3 regions of the Marinobacter bohaiensis genome follow, and region 3 is predicted to be linked to each of the others. Evidence: predicted binding sites of a transcription regulator. Region 3 holds the regulator's gene; each other region holds the start of a gene.
What was found. Region 3 encodes FliA, which starts transcription of late flagellar genes. Its sites were predicted from a motif close to CTAAAGTTTNNNNNNNNNNNGCCGNTAA; they were not measured.

Region 1 (2,202 bases), on a different contig from region 3:
ATATTGTACGGCAGCGCCGCCGCGCTTCCAATTGCAGCGTGCAAATGGTTGCCCGGACGGGCATGGTCAGCCGTTGCTGCGAGGGTCGATGTCCGCCTCGGCCTGCTGCAACGAGCGGCGCTCGCCCTCTCGCTCCAGGCGAACCGTGGTGCGGCGGTTGTCGGCCGGGTTACCGGAGGCCGGGTAGCGCTCGCCGTGGTAACGGGTGACGATCTTGTCGGCCGCGATGCCATTGGCCTTGAGATACTCCGCCACCGCATTGGCGCGGTTCTCGGACAGGGTGCGGTTGTGGATGCGGGTGCCGCTGCGATCGGTGTGGCCATCCACGAAGATCCGCGCAATGCTGCTGTCGGCGTGGATGAACTGGACGATCAGGTCGAGGCGATCCAGATCGGCATCGCTGAGCCGGGCGCTGTCGAGCTTGAAGTGAATCCGCGAGCGCTTGATCTGGTCGAAGTTCACCGGGAGCAGCCCGGCGACGCAGGTCTGGTAGTCCTGGTAGGTGCCGGCGAAGTTGATGTTCGACAGCTGGACCCGGACCGGCTCGCTGGAATAGCGGGCTTCGCTGGTCACCGTCGGCGCCATGCCCTTGAGCAGACCGTGAACCATGGCCATCGCCCGCGGCGTATCCACTTCCACCGAACGCTGCTCGGTGGTCACCTGTACCCGCCCCAGACGCGTCGGCGCGACGCCGGGCCGCCAGCTCGGCGCTTCGACGTTCAGGTAACCGGCGCCCACTTTCATCAGGCGGATGTCCGACTCCAGGTAAAAGCGCAGCTCATCGCCGGCCCGATGCTGGAACACCGCTCGACCGTACCCGGGCACCTCATGGGTGAGCGAACAGCTGAAAACCGAGGAGGCCAGATACCATTGGCTGTTTTCGATGCCGGCGCCGTAACTGGCCGCTTCGGTCCCCGTCAGGGGGAACGCCAGTAAAGGAACGACCAGCAGGGGGCGCAGAGAACGTCGCATCGCCGATAACCCGTGGTGACTGCGTGAAAAAGTTGCGTTGACTCTTCACCTATCGGCCAACGGGGGCGAACCTTTAGCCGTTCGCCGGAAATTTCCCGGCCGTCCATCCAAACGCCGGGTCTGGTATACTCCGCAGCAAATTCTGTTCACCGGATTGGAAGATTGACGCCCATGACCACGACCCTGACGCTGACCCGCCCCGATGACTGGCACCTGCACGTACGCGATGGCGAGGTATTGGCCGATGTCGTTCCGGCCACGGCGCGCTGCTTCCGGCGGGCGATCATCATGCCCAACCTGGTGCCACCGGTGGTCAACGCCAGCGACGCCCTGGCCTATCGCCAGCGCATCATGGCCGTGCTGCCCGAGGGCGCGGATTTCGACCCGCTGATGACCCTTTACCTGACCGAGCAGACCACCGCCGAGGACATCCGCCAGGCGCGCGAGGCGGGCGTGATCGCCGCCAAGCTCTACCCGGCCGGCGCCACCACCAACTCATCCTCCGGCGTGACCGATATCCGCAACATCGATGCGGTGCTGGAAGCCATGAGCGAGTGCGGCATGCTGTTGCTGGTGCACGGCGAGGTGACCGACAGCGACATCGACATCTTCGATCGCGAGAAGATTTTCCTGGAGCGCGTGCTGGCGCCGACCCGGGAGCGCTTCCCGGACCTGAAAGTGGTGCTCGAACACATCACCACCGAGGATTCCGCCCAGTTCGTGCTGGAAAGCGACCGTAACCTGGCCGCCACCATCACCCCGCAGCACCTGCTCTACAACCGCAACCACATGCTGGTCGGCGGCATGCGCCCGCACCTGTATTGCCTGCCCATCCTCAAACGCCAGCGCCACCAGCAGGCCCTGCAGGACGTGGTGGTTGGCGGCGATCGCCGTTTCTTCCTGGGCACCGATTCGGCGCCCCACGACACCAGCCGCAAGGAAAGCGCTTGCGGCTGCGCCGGCTGCTTCTCCGCGCCGGCGGCGATCGAACTCTACGCCGAAGCCTTCGACGACCTGGGCGCGCTCGACAACCTGGAAGCCTTCGCCAGTTTCAACGGCCCGGACTTCTACGGCCTGCCGCGCAACACGGACACCATCACCCTGGTGCGCGAGCCCTGGACCCAGGCTGAGAGTCTGCCGCTGGGCAGCGGTCGTATCACACCGCTGCGGGCGGGCGAGCAGATCCGCTGGCGTCTGCAGGCCTGAAGCCGGCGGGCCGCAACCGAATCA
Region 2 (2,202 bases), on a different contig from region 3:
CACCAGGCCGACGCCGTCGTTGAACAGGGATTCGCCTTCCACCTGGATGGATATGGAGGGTGGCGCCTTCATCTGTTTGATGATGGCCAGGACCGCAATCGGGTCGGTGGGGCTGATCAGCGCGCCGAACAGCAGGCAGTAGATAAACGGTACGGCCCAGCCCATCCATCCCAGCAACCAGAAAAGGAACAGGCCCACCAGGAAGGTGGATGCCAGGGTGCCGAACAACACCAGGATGGTGATTTCCCAGCGGCGCTTGCGCATCGCCCGCAGATCGATTTCAAGCGCCCCCGCGAACAGCAGGGGGCCGAGCATGCCCTCCAGCAATAACGATTTGAAATCCACACTGCCCAGCATGCCGGAGATGGCCGCGGCGGTCTGGTTGCCGAGCACTTTCCCCGACAGGATCAGCAGCAGCGACAGGACCACCGCGCCGGCCGTAATGGCGATGGTGGTTTGCATGTTGAGGAAAAACTGGTTGGCGAAGGCGACGAGTATCGCAATCGCGGAAAGGAAACACAGCAGATACCACGTATCCATCGACTCTCCCGGGCAAGACATCGGTTGAAAGCCAGACGCCGCCGTCTGGTGATTGAGTGTGATCTACAGCTTGGTATGAACGGGGCGACAGGGCGGGACCATCGGCGTCGTTGACGTGCAGCCGCAACGTGGGTTGCCAGCCACTCATTCATCAAGGAGCAGAACGTCGAGTCGGGAAACAGACCCGGCGTCTACAATGATAGCCAATTACCGGTTCCTTGCGGTCGTCAATGATGATCTGGCTAAACATCCAGCCGTTGCAGCCGATACATCTATTGTTGAGCGGCTGGGGTGTGGCGTGAACCACTGCCCACCTTGCCAGCCGACTCGTCGCGTGGATGAGTGAGGGGGATCTCCCGGCCGGCCAATGAGGGCCTTCATCTCTGTCGTCTTCTCCCATTACAGGACTGTTGTCGATGTTTGGAAACGAACTGCGAAAAGAAAACGCCGCCCTGAAGGAAGAGCTCTACATGCTGCGGCAGTTAGTCGCGGACATTTCGACGGAAGTGATGAAGCTGGAGCTGGATACCGGTGGGCGGATCATCTCCTGTAACGGGAATTTCGAGGCCGAGTTTGGCGGCGGCCTGTCCGCGTTGGACGGCCGACACGTCCGGGATCTGGTGCCGACCTACTTGCGTGACACCGAGCACTATCGCCGGATGATGGACGCGATTGATACCGGTGCGTTCTGGGTCGGAGCCTGGCAGGTGCAGAACCCGGCGGGGACGCATTTCTGGCTGCGCGCCTCGGTGTGCCCGATCAAGCGCAGCGATGGCAATCTGGATCACTTCACCATCTTCGCCAACAACCTGACCCGCACCATCGAATCCTCCCGCCAGCACGAGAACCTGATCCAGGCCATGCAACGTTCGACGGCCGTGATCGAGTTCGATATGGGCGGTCACGTACTCAACGCCAATAACCTGTTCCTGGACGCGATGGGCTATTCCCTGGAGGAGATCAAGGGCAAGCATCACCGCATGTTCTGTCCGCCCGAGGTCTACAACTCCAGCGACTACGAGCAGTTCTGGAACCGGCTGGGGCAAGGCGATTTTGTCGCCGACCGCTTCAAGCGGGTCGACCGCTACGGCCATGAAGTCTGGCTGGAGGCATCCTACAACCCGCTGACCGACTCGCGGGACGAGTACTACAAGGTGGTCAAGTTTGCGACGGTCATCACCGACAAGGTCAAGCAGGACCAGGAAGTGGCCAACACCGCCAGTGTCGCCTACGAAACCTCCCAGGACACCGACGCCAGTGCCAAGCGCGGCATGGAGGTGATGCAGAAGACCGCGGAGGTGATGCAGCAGCTCGCCGAACAGATGGAGAAAGCCGTCGACGGCATCGGCGAGCTGGACAAGCAGTCGCAGACCATCAATAGCATCATCCAGAACATCAGCGGCATTGCCGACCAGACCAACCTGCTGGCCCTCAACGCCGCCATCGAAGCGGCCCGCGCCGGTGATCAGGGCCGCGGCTTCGCGGTGGTGGCGGATGAAGTGCGCCAACTGGCCTCCCGGACCTCCGATGCGACCGAAGAGATCTTCGGTGTGGTCGGCAAGAACCAGACGCTCACCTCCGACGCCGTCCGCATCATCGAATCGGGCAAGACCCAGACCGAAGAGGTGAGGGGGCTGGTCAACGAAGCCAGCGGCGTGATAA
Region 3 (2,202 bases):
GAGTAGACCAAACCCGGTTCAGGTGATCGCCGTATCCGGCGGCAAAGGTGGCGTTGGCAAGAGCAACGTTTCGGTCAATCTGGCCATTGCCCTGGCTCAGATGGGGCGTCGTGTGGTGGTCCTGGACGCTGATCTGGGACTGGCCAACATCGACGTGCTGCTGGGCATCACCGCCCAGCACAACCTGTCCGACGTGCTGAACGGTCAGTGCGACCTGCGCGACGTCCTGGTGGACGGGCCGGGCGGCATCAAGATCGTTCCGGCGTCCTCCGGCACCCAGCGCATGACTCAACTGACGCCGATGGAACACGCCGGACTGATCAACGCGTTCAGCGAACTGGGCGACCAGATCGACGTGCTCATCGTGGACACCGCCGCCGGCATCTCCGAATCCGTGGTCAGCTTCCTGCGAGCGTCCCAGGAGCTGCTGCTGGTGGTCTGCGACGAGCCCACCTCCATCACTGACGCCTACGCCCTGATCAAGCTGATGAACCGTGATTACGGCACTAACCGTTTCCGCATCCTGGCCAACCAGGTACGCAACGACCAGGAAGGCAAGCACCTGTTCGGCAAGTTGACCCGGGTGACCGAGAGATTCCTGGATGTTGCACTACAATATGAGGGCATCGTCCCGTTCGACGAGGCGGTCAAGAAAGCGGTACAACGTCAGCGTGCAGTGCTCGAAGCCTATCCCCGCGCCAAGGCGTCGCTGGCCATCAATGCCCTGGCCCAGAAAGTCGACAACTGGCCATTGCCGTCGTCGCCGCGGGGGCACCTGGAATTTTTCGTAGAGCGTCTGGTTGACGCCTGATGCAGTACGCCGGCCGACAGGGCAGGTGGTATGGCGGTCAAACGGGCTGTTTGGGTAATCCGGATTGATGACGTTGGCAAAAGGCCTTGGAATCTACCAACAAAGCAGTGAGCGGAGTGCGGCCCGGCAACTGGTCGAGGATCACGCGCCGCTGGTGAAGAAGATCGCGCTGCACATGATGGCGCGGCTGCCCGCCTCTGTGCAGTTGGAAGACCTGATGCAGGCCGGCATGATCGGCCTGCTGGAGGCCGCGCAAAAATACGAAGCCAATAAAGGCGCTTCCTTCGAAACCTACGCCGGTATCCGTATCCGTGGCGCGATCGTTGACGAGATCCGCCGGGGTGACTGGGTGCCGCGCTCCGTCCATCGCAACACCCGTCGCATCGCGCAGGCCATCAAGGCCGTCGAGGCCCGTACCGGCGAGGAAGCCAGGGATGCGGACGTCGCCGCCGAGCTGGAAATGACGCTCAACGAATACCACGCCTGCCTCGCCGACTCGAGCGGCGGACGACTTTTTAGCCTCGATGAGCTAAATGAATCCGGCGAGGTGCCGATAGACAATGAAGATGCGGTATCTGACGCCCCCTATGCGGAGTTGTCCGAAGCCGGTTTTCGGCACAGTCTGGCTCAGGCCATTGACGGGCTGCCGGAGCGCGAAAAGCTGGTCCTGAGTCTGTATTACCAGGAAGAGCTTAACCTCAAGGAAATCGGCGCGGTCATCGGCGTCAGCGAGAGTCGCGTCAGCCAGATCCACAGTCAGGCGGCACTGCGTCTGAAAGCGCGCCTGAGCGACTGGCAACCGGGCTGATTCGACACTAGAGAACGGTACAAACTGTAGTTTTTGGTAACGGGTGCTTTACAGCGTCCGTGGACTGGACAGAATAGGCGGTGCCTTTTGATCCCGCCGGCACGGTGTGGCCGGTCAGAAGGAGGCGGGCCGGCACGATTGGTATCCCGGGTTGTAACGATTGGAGGTCCCATTGGACAAGAACATGAAAATTCTGATCGTGGATGATTTCTCCACGATGCGGCGCATCATCAAGAACCTGCTGCGCGACCTCGGTTTCACCAATACCGACGAGGCCGACGACGGCAACACAGCGCTGCCCATGCTCAAGAGCGGCAAGTACGACTTCCTCGTCACCGACTGGAACATGCCGGGCATGTCCGGCTTCGAGCTGTTGCAGGCCTGTCGTGCCGACGACACGCTCAAGGACCTGCCCATCCTGATGGTCACGGCCGAAGCCAAGCGCGACCAGATCGTGGCCGCCGCCCAGGCCGGCGTCAATGGCTACGTGGTGAAACCGTTCACGGCAGCGGTCCTCAAGGAAAAGATTGAGAAGATCTTCGAACGCATCCAGTCCTGAATATCAGAGCGCCAATCATGGGCA

Region 1: DKK67_RS11780 (flagellar protein MotY) is a predicted target of FliA. The motif match lies at 1,022-1,049, and genes of this name have one in related genera.
Region 2: DKK67_RS21925 (methyl-accepting chemotaxis protein) is a predicted target of FliA. The motif match lies at 783-810, and genes of this name have one in related genera.

What each region holds. Positions count from the first base shown of each region.
Region 1 covers NZ_QGEH01000001.1:2,626,341-2,628,542, forward strand. Annotated here, with positions in the region: gene DKK67_RS11780 (flagellar protein MotY) at 67-972, opposite strand; gene pyrC (dihydroorotase) at 1,144-2,178, shown strand.
Region 2 covers NZ_QGEH01000001.1:1,060,447-1,062,648, forward strand. Annotated here, with positions in the region: gene DKK67_RS04720 (cation:proton antiporter) at 1-540, opposite strand, end outside; gene DKK67_RS21925 (methyl-accepting chemotaxis protein) at 957-2,202, shown strand, end outside.
Region 3 covers NZ_QGEH01000004.1:74,565-76,766, reverse strand. Annotated here, with positions in the region: gene DKK67_RS16990 (MinD/ParA family protein) at 1-811, shown strand, start outside; gene DKK67_RS16985 (RNA polymerase sigma factor FliA) at 879-1,619, shown strand; gene cheY (chemotaxis response regulator CheY) at 1,792-2,178, shown strand; gene DKK67_RS16975 (protein phosphatase CheZ) at 2,196-2,202, shown strand, end outside.